2 regions of the Paenibacillus sp. IHB B 3084 genome follow, and region 2 is predicted to be linked to the other one. Evidence: a T-box and tRNA genes for the amino acid it is inferred to sense, from the RefSeq annotation. Region 2 holds a T-box; the other holds one or more tRNA genes.
The links. The T-box of region 2 lies ahead of ileS (isoleucine--tRNA ligase). A T-box ahead of a tRNA ligase gene usually reads a tRNA of that ligase, here a tRNA-Ile.

Region 1: it has a tRNA-Ile gene. The T-box ahead of ileS (isoleucine--tRNA ligase) is inferred to sense a tRNA for this amino acid. The anticodon was not compared.

The regions. Positions count from the first base shown of each region.
Region 1 covers NZ_CP013203.1:3,396,228-3,400,427, forward strand. Annotated here, with positions in the region: rRNA gene ASL14_RS15935 (16S ribosomal RNA) at 339-1,896, shown strand; rRNA gene rrf (5S ribosomal RNA) at 2,015-2,131, shown strand; tRNA gene ASL14_RS15945 (tRNA-Ile) at 2,170-2,246, shown strand; tRNA gene ASL14_RS15950 (tRNA-Ala) at 2,268-2,343, shown strand; rRNA gene ASL14_RS15955 (23S ribosomal RNA) at 2,609-4,200, shown strand, end outside.
Region 2 covers NZ_CP013203.1:4,749,642-4,753,841, reverse strand. Annotated here, with positions in the region: gene ileS (isoleucine--tRNA ligase) at 1-1,678, opposite strand, end outside; T-box leader at 1,756-2,042, opposite strand; gene ASL14_RS22255 (DivIVA domain-containing protein) at 2,206-2,715, opposite strand; gene ASL14_RS22250 (YlmH family RNA-binding protein) at 2,887-3,669, opposite strand; gene ASL14_RS22245 (YggT family protein) at 3,678-3,935, opposite strand; gene ASL14_RS22240 (cell division protein SepF) at 3,943-4,200, opposite strand, start outside.

The DNA.
Region 1 (4,200 bases), 1.4 Mb from region 2:
TAAGTGTTGACTCTATTTAGGATTCATGGTAAATTAATTTTCGTTCCTTTTTGAGGAATTTGCTCGAAAAAAAGAAATTAAAAAAAACTCTTGCAAATCTCACAAAGTAATGATATATTATAAAGGTCGCCACTGAAACGCGGTGATGAAACAAAGCGAGAACGACAGCAAGACATAATGCAGGTTTGATCTTTGAAAACTGAACAACGAGTGAGTGAACCGCGAAGGTTTCGGACATGCTGCAAGGCTGAACGGAACTGGAGCAAAAAGAGATATTTTATCTCGTCAGTTTCAAAATGAGCATATCGCTCTTTCTATATACCAACTTCGGTTGGTCTTTAATGGAGAGTTTGATCCTGGCTCAGGACGAACGCTGGCGGCGTGCCTAATACATGCAAGTCGAGCGGGGTTGTTGTAGAAGCTTGCTTCTACAACAACCTAGCGGCGGACGGGTGAGTAACACGTAGGCAACCTGCCTATCAGACTGGGATAACTACCGGAAACGGTAGCTAATACCGGATACATCCTTTCCCTGCATGGGGAGGGGAGGAAAGACGGAGCAATCTGTCACTGATGGATGGGCCTGCGGCGCATTAGCTAGTTGGTGGGGTAAAGGCCTACCAAGGCGACGATGCGTAGCCGACCTGAGAGGGTGATCGGCCACACTGGGACTGAGACACGGCCCAGACTCCTACGGGAGGCAGCAGTAGGGAATCTTCCGCAATGGGCGAAAGCCTGACGGAGCAACGCCGCGTGAGTGATGAAGGTTTTCGGATCGTAAAGCTCTGTTGCCAGGGAAGAACGTCTTGTAGAGTAACTGCTACAAGAGTGACGGTACCTGAGAAGAAAGCCCCGGCTAACTACGTGCCAGCAGCCGCGGTAATACGTAGGGGGCAAGCGTTGTCCGGAATTATTGGGCGTAAAGCGCGCGCAGGCGGCTCTTTAAGTCTGGTGTTTAATCCCGAGGCTCAACTTCGGGTCGCACTGGAAACTGGGGAGCTTGAGTGCAGAAGAGGAGAGTGGAATTCCACGTGTAGCGGTGAAATGCGTAGATATGTGGAGGAACACCAGTGGCGAAGGCGACTCTCTGGGCTGTAACTGACGCTGAGGCGCGAAAGCGTGGGGAGCAAACAGGATTAGATACCCTGGTAGTCCACGCCGTAAACGATGAATGCTAGGTGTTAGGGGTTTCGATACCCTTGGTGCCGAAGTTAACACATTAAGCATTCCGCCTGGGGAGTACGGTCGCAAGACTGAAACTCAAAGGAATTGACGGGGACCCGCACAAGCAGTGGAGTATGTGGTTTAATTCGAAGCAACGCGAAGAACCTTACCAGGTCTTGACATCCCCCTGACCGGTCTAGAGATAGATCTTTCCTTCGGGACAGGGGAGACAGGTGGTGCATGGTTGTCGTCAGCTCGTGTCGTGAGATGTTGGGTTAAGTCCCGCAACGAGCGCAACCCTTATGCTTAGTTGCCAGCAGGTCAAGCTGGGCACTCTAAGCAGACTGCCGGTGACAAACCGGAGGAAGGTGGGGATGACGTCAAATCATCATGCCCCTTATGACCTGGGCTACACACGTACTACAATGGCCGGTACAACGGGAAGCGAAAGAGCGATCTGGAGCGAATCCTAGAAAAGCCGGTCTCAGTTCGGATTGCAGGCTGCAACTCGCCTGCATGAAGTCGGAATTGCTAGTAATCGCGGATCAGCATGCCGCGGTGAATACGTTCCCGGGTCTTGTACACACCGCCCGTCACACCACGAGAGTTTACAACACCCGAAGTCGGTGGGGTAACCCGCAAGGGAGCCAGCCGCCGAAGGTGGGGTAGATGATTGGGGTGAAGTCGTAACAAGGTAGCCGTATCGGAAGGTGCGGCTGGATCACCTCCTTTCTATGGAGAATCGTTTCCTGCAACGGAAACATTCAAATATGAAGCGTAAGCTTCAAAACTCAGGTTTAGGCCTGTTACTCACTCGTTGCTCAGTTTTGAGAGTTCAAACTCTCAAACGTTTGGTGGCGATAGCGGAGGGGTTCCACACGTACCCATCCCGAACACGACCGTTAAGCCCTCCAGCGCCGATGGTACTTGGACCGCAGGGTCCTGGGAGAGTAGGACGTCGCCAAGCGCAACCACTAAAGAAGAACTTCTTTGGTGGTTTATTATGGGCCCTTAGCTCAGCTGGTTAGAGCGCACCCCTGATAAGGGTGAGGTCGGTGGTTCGAGTCCACTAGGGCCCACCATATAACTTTATATCACCTTATGGGGCCATAGCTCAGCTGGGAGAGCGCCTGCCTTGCAAGCAGGAGGTCAGCGGTTCGATCCCGCTTGGCTCCACCAATTACAACTTCATCAAAAAAACTGCATGATGATCATCTACTCTTCGGAGTTGGGCTGATAATCACACAGGTTACAGTTTCGATGGAACTGTATTGCACCTTGAAAACTGGATACCGAAACGAAATTGCGTTTTAGAATATTCCTTTACGCTGATCTTGTGTAAACAAGTGAAATAAAGGTAGCAGGTAAGGAAAGATATTTTGCCTTTGGCAAACATCATTCTTTATCGAACATTGATATTTTCTTTCTGTGAAAGAAAAGTCTAGGTTAAGCTACAAAGAGCACACGGAGGATGCCTAGGCGCCAGGAGCCGACGAAGGACGTGGCGAACAACGATAAAGCCTCGGGGAGCTGTAAGCAAGCTTTGATCCGGGGATGTCCGAATGGGGAAACCCGGCTGTCTTCATCGACAGTCACTTTCTGCTGAATACATAGGCAGAACAGAGGCATACCAGGGGAACTGAAACATCTAAGTACCCTGAGGAAGAGAAAACAATAGTGATTCCGTCAGTAGCGGCGAGCGAACGCGGATTAGCCCAAACCAAGGAGCTTGCTCCTTGGGGTTGTGGGACGTCTCACATGGAGTTACAAAGGAACCGGTTAGATGAAGAGGTCTGGAAAGGCCCGCCAGAGAAGGTAAAAGCCCTGTAATTCAAAACCTGTTCCCTCCGAGACGGATCCCGAGTAGTGCGGGGCACGTGAAACCCCGTATGAATCCGGCAGGACCATCTGCCAAGGCTAAATACTCCCTGGCGACCGATAGTGAAGCAGTACCGTGAGGGAAAGGTGAAAAGCACCCCGGAAGGGGAGTGAAATAGATCCTGAAACCGTGTGCTTACAAGAAGTCAGAGCCCTATGTATGGGTGATGGCGTGCCTTTTGTAGAATGAACCGGCGAGTTACGTTCCCGTGCAAGGTTAAGGTGAAGAGCTGAAGCCGCAGCGAAAGCGAGTCTGAATAGGGCGAATGAGTACGTGGACGTAGACCCGAAACCGGGTGATCTACCCCTGTCCAGGGTGAAGGTGCGGTAACACGCACTGGAGGCCCGAACCCACGCATGTTGAAAAATGCGGGGATGAGGTGGGGGTAGCGGAGAAATTCCAATCGAACCCGGAGATAGCTGGTTCTCCCCGAAATAGCTTTAGGGCTAGCCTCGGAAAAGAGAGTCGTGGAGGTAGAGCACTGATTGGGTGCGGGGCCCGCAAGGGTTACCAAGCTCAGTCAAACTCCGAATGCCATAGACTTAGTTCCGGGAGTCAGACAGTGAGTGCTAAGATCCATTGTCGAAAGGGAAACAGCCCAGACCATCAGCTAAGGTCCCCAAGTGTGTGTTAAGTGGGAAAGGATGTGGAGTTGCACAGACAACCAGGATGTTGGCTTAGAAGCAGCCACCATTGAAAGAGTGCGTAATAGCTCACTGGTCGAGTGACTCTGCGCCGAAAATGTAACGGGGCTAAACACGCCACCGAAGCTATGGCTTGATGCTATGCATCAGGGGTAGGGGAGCGTTGAATGCGGGTTGAAGGTGTACCGTAAGGAGCGCTGGACTGCATTCAAGTGAGAATGCCGGTATGAGTAACGAAAAGATCTGTGAGAATCAGATCCGCCGAAAGCCTAAGGGTTCCTGAGGAAGGTTCGTCCGCTCAGGGTAAGTCGGGACCTAAGGCGAGGCCGATAGGCGTAGTCGAAGGACAACAGGTCGAAATTCCTGTACCACCGTAATCCGTTATGAGCAATGGGGTGACGCAGTAGGGTAGTGACGCGGACTGATGGATGTCCGTCTAAGCAGTGAGGCTGGTGTGTAGGCAAATCCGCACATCGTAAGGCTGGGCTGTGATGGGGAGCGAAAATTACAGTA
Region 2 (4,200 bases):
AGCTGTAGAACCAGCCACGAGTCTGGTCAATACCTTCACAGATCATGTCTGCCGGGAATTGCTGCTCGAATGTTTCATTATTTTCAAACGGATAATGATGTTGGGCAAAAGGCATGGAGCCGCTGTCGAACCATACGTCGATCACTTCCGGTGTACGGGTCATTTCGTATTTACCGCATGTACTGCGAACCTTGATTTCATCTACATATGGCTTGTGCAGCTCAATGTCGGCTGGTACGTCACCAATCGCACGTTCCCGTAGTTCAGCAATACTATGCGGAGCGAACTGCTCTCCGGTTTCTTCACAAACCCAGATATTCAGCGGTGTGCCCCAATAGCGATCACGGCTGATGTTCCAGTCCACCAATTCCTCCAAAAACTTGCCGAAGCGTCCTTCGCGTATATGACCCGGATACCATTCAACTTCGTTATTGTTGGCAATCAGTTGATCCTTGATGGCAGTTGTTTTGATAAACCAGCTATCCATGGCATAGTACAATAGCGGAGTATCACAGCGCCAGCAGAACGGATAACTATGCTCGTATTTTTCCTTGCTGTACAGCAAGCCTTTTTCCGACAGCATTTTAACAATATCCACATCACAGTCCTTTACAAAACGGCCTGCAAAATCAGTGATTTCCTCTACGTAGTTACCTTGGAGATCCACCACATTGATGAATCCAACGCCGTTTTCACGACATACCCGGTAATCATCTTCACCATGCGCAGGAGCCATATGAACGATACCTGTACCGCTGGAGTCCGTTACGAACTTCGCACCCAGAATCTGATTGCCCTTCTCGACTTGGAAATAAGTAAATGGCGGAGTATACGTTTGACCTACCAGTTCCGAACCCGGCAGCGTGCCAATCACTTCATGATCGCCTTTAATCACATCTTCGACGAGATTTTTGGCAACGATGTATACACCGTCTTCCTGTTTTACACGAGCGTATTCCAGATCAGGATTGACGGCAAGTGCCACGTGACTCGGCAAGGTCCAAGGTGTTGTCGTCCAGGCCAGCACATATTCACCACTGCTATGGAGCTTGAATTTGGCCGTGGCACTCAGGTCTTTTACATCTTTGTAGCCCTGTGCCACTTCATGAGAACTCAACGTTGTTTGACAATCTGGACAATACGGACTTACGCGATGACCGCGATACAGCAGACCCTTTTCGTGAATCGTCGCCAGAATGTTCCACACACTCTCGATATAGTTATTATCCAGCGTAATGTATGGATTATCGAGGTCTGTCCAGTAGCCGATAGCTTCGGTCAGATCACGCCATTGCTGCTCATACTCAAACACGCTGGCTTTACATTTTTTGATAAACTTTTCAACGCCGTATTCCTCAATTTCAGGCTTATGGGAAATGCCCAGTTGCTTCTGTACACCCAATTCTACCGGCAACCCATGGGTATCCCAACCCGCCTTACGTACGACACGATACCCCTTCATCGTCTGGTAACGGCCGACAAAATCCTTAATTACACGGCCCAGCATGTGACCGATATGCGGTTTACCATTAGCTGTTGGCGGACCTTCATAAAATACAAAGTTTGGCTTACCCTCACGATGCGTGATCGTTTTGCGGAACGTGTCCTCCTGCTTCCATTTGCTCAGGATGCGCAGGTCGCGGGACCGTGCCTTTTCTTTGACATCTACTCTGTTCATAAGTCATACTCCCTCTCTGATCATCATTGGTTGGTGTAGCATTCTCTGAAAAAAAGCAACAAAAAAGCCCCGTCCCTGTAAGGGACGAGACTGTGCTCGCGTTACCACCCTGATTCCGTAAACAGACCATCTCAAAAAGACTGGTCCCGTTACGGCTCTCCGAGCCCTACTCAACTACAGCAGGGCGCCATTATAACGTATGGCGAACGGTGAATGCTTACACACACCAGATAAAATCCAAGCGCTTCAGCTCACTTCTCAGGGAGGATCTTCTGTCATGTTCTGAACGTTGGCTTGCACCGGAAAAAGGCCAACTCTCTGAGGAACAAAATCATGACGTACTCGTTCCCATCAACGAATTCCAAATGTTAAATTCATCGGGATATTAAATCAGCAGCTTCGCTGCCCTGAATAACGACTCATTACCCACAATGGATAACGTGATATTCAAGTATTTACAGTTATAGCCTGTTTAAAGGTAAAAGTCAACCCTGACAAGGACTAGAAATCGCTGTTCGGGATGACGATTAATAAATCTCTTTCATTTCACGCTCGCGCTCCAGCACTTCGCGTTCACGATTTTCAAGCGCTTCCCATCCGTCATGACTTAACAAATCAAGCTGCGCCTCCACCAATGTACGAAAACGTGCCCGGTAAATCGAAGCCTGCTTCTTCAGTTCCTCGACCTCCAACGCAATTTTGCGGGATTTGGACAACGCTTCATTCACAATACGGTCCGCATTTTTTTCCGCTTCCTTCACGATGAGCTGCGATTCTTTCTTGGCGTTGTTACGGACTTCATCAGCCGCTTCTTGCGCCACGATAATCGTCTTGCTCAGCGTATCCTCAATGGTCGAAAAATGATCGAGCTTGTCCTGAACATTCAACAGCTGTGTACTCAGTTCTTTATTTTCACGGATAACGCCCTCGTAATCCTTGATCACCTGATCCAAAAATTCATTGACCTGATCTTCGTCATAACCGCGAAGCCGGCGGGCAAATTCCTTGTTATGTATATCCAATGGCGTTAATGGCATGCCGTCCACCTCCTATAAGATTGACAAAAAAACATTTTCCGCGTCACGACGCTCACTATCATCTATCGGTCATCATACCCCGTTTTGTGAATACTGTACAGAGCAAAATCGTTCCAGTTCTTCGCTATAGCTTAATTCTTTCGACAGAAAGCTCGTGATTCCTGCCTCCAGCTATATAAACTTGCCAATTTTGACACGGAATCTTCCTTTTTTTGTCATTCCATCTGTTTCCAGCACTTTGAAACGTCCAAATCCCTGCATGGAAATAACGTCCCCTGCCTTGAGTAAAGTGGATGGATTCTCCTCCACCTTCCAATTCACCCGGCAACGTCCGGCGCGGATCGGAGTTAAAATCTTGCTCCGGCTGAGCTTGTACACATCACTGGCAATGCCGTCCAGACGCAAAGAAGCCACCGTCAGGTCCAGCGGCTCCAATGCAACATCCTTCGTCCGCAGATTTTCTGGAGGCAACAGTTCTGTCCATACATGAACACGGTGAACCTGCTGTAAATGCATCGTAATAAAATCGCTGATCTCTGAAGCCACCAATACATGGCACCCGTCGTCCAGCACATGAATATCCCCTATTTTTCCACGCTTGATTCCAAGTCCTAATATTGCACCCAGATAATCCCCGTGCTCCAACGTGTTAATTTTATGATCATCGGACGTGACGGAAAGAACCTGAATTCCCATATTCTCTCCGTCCACATACGAATAATCGGGCGCTATTAGCGCCCGCTTTCGTTCCGATGCCTCATAACCGCCATCTACCCTAATCGTGACTTTGTTTTCCTTCGAAGCAAGCGTCTCCAATATGTACAGTTGACGCGGGTCCAAAAAATCAGTCAGCTTCTGCTCATGGTAAGCCCCCGCATGACTGATCCATTCGGAAGCGCGATCTACATAATCCCGTTCATCCGGGTGAAAATGCTCATAAATCTCAGTTCGCATAAGTCCTCCTAGACGAAATTCCTAATTAAAGACATCAAACCATACGACGCAAAACGCAGAGCAATCAGCGCAACGATGGGTGAAATATCAATCATCCCGAAGATTGGCGGTATAAATCTGCGAAAAGGAGACAAATACGGCTCCACAAACTTGGCAAGTAAATCACCGATCACACTCTCTCTTGCATTAGGAAGCCACGACATCAGGACATATGCAATGATCATGTAAGAATAAATCTGAAATAGCCAACCGATTACCTCGATCAAGAAAAGCTCACCTCATTCTGTTAAGTTCTTGTTCAGTGTCAGCTAGTATTTCCGTAATGGAGCCTTGAATTTCAACCGTATCCGGTGTACACAGGAAAATATTATTGCCCACCTTGGAAATGCCTCCGCCCAACGCATATACAGTACCACTTAAAAAATCAATGATTCGCAGCGCCTGATCCTTGCGGATGCGTTGCAAATTGACCACGACGGTACGATGGGAACGAATATGGTCGGCAATTTCTTGTGCTTCATCATAAGAACG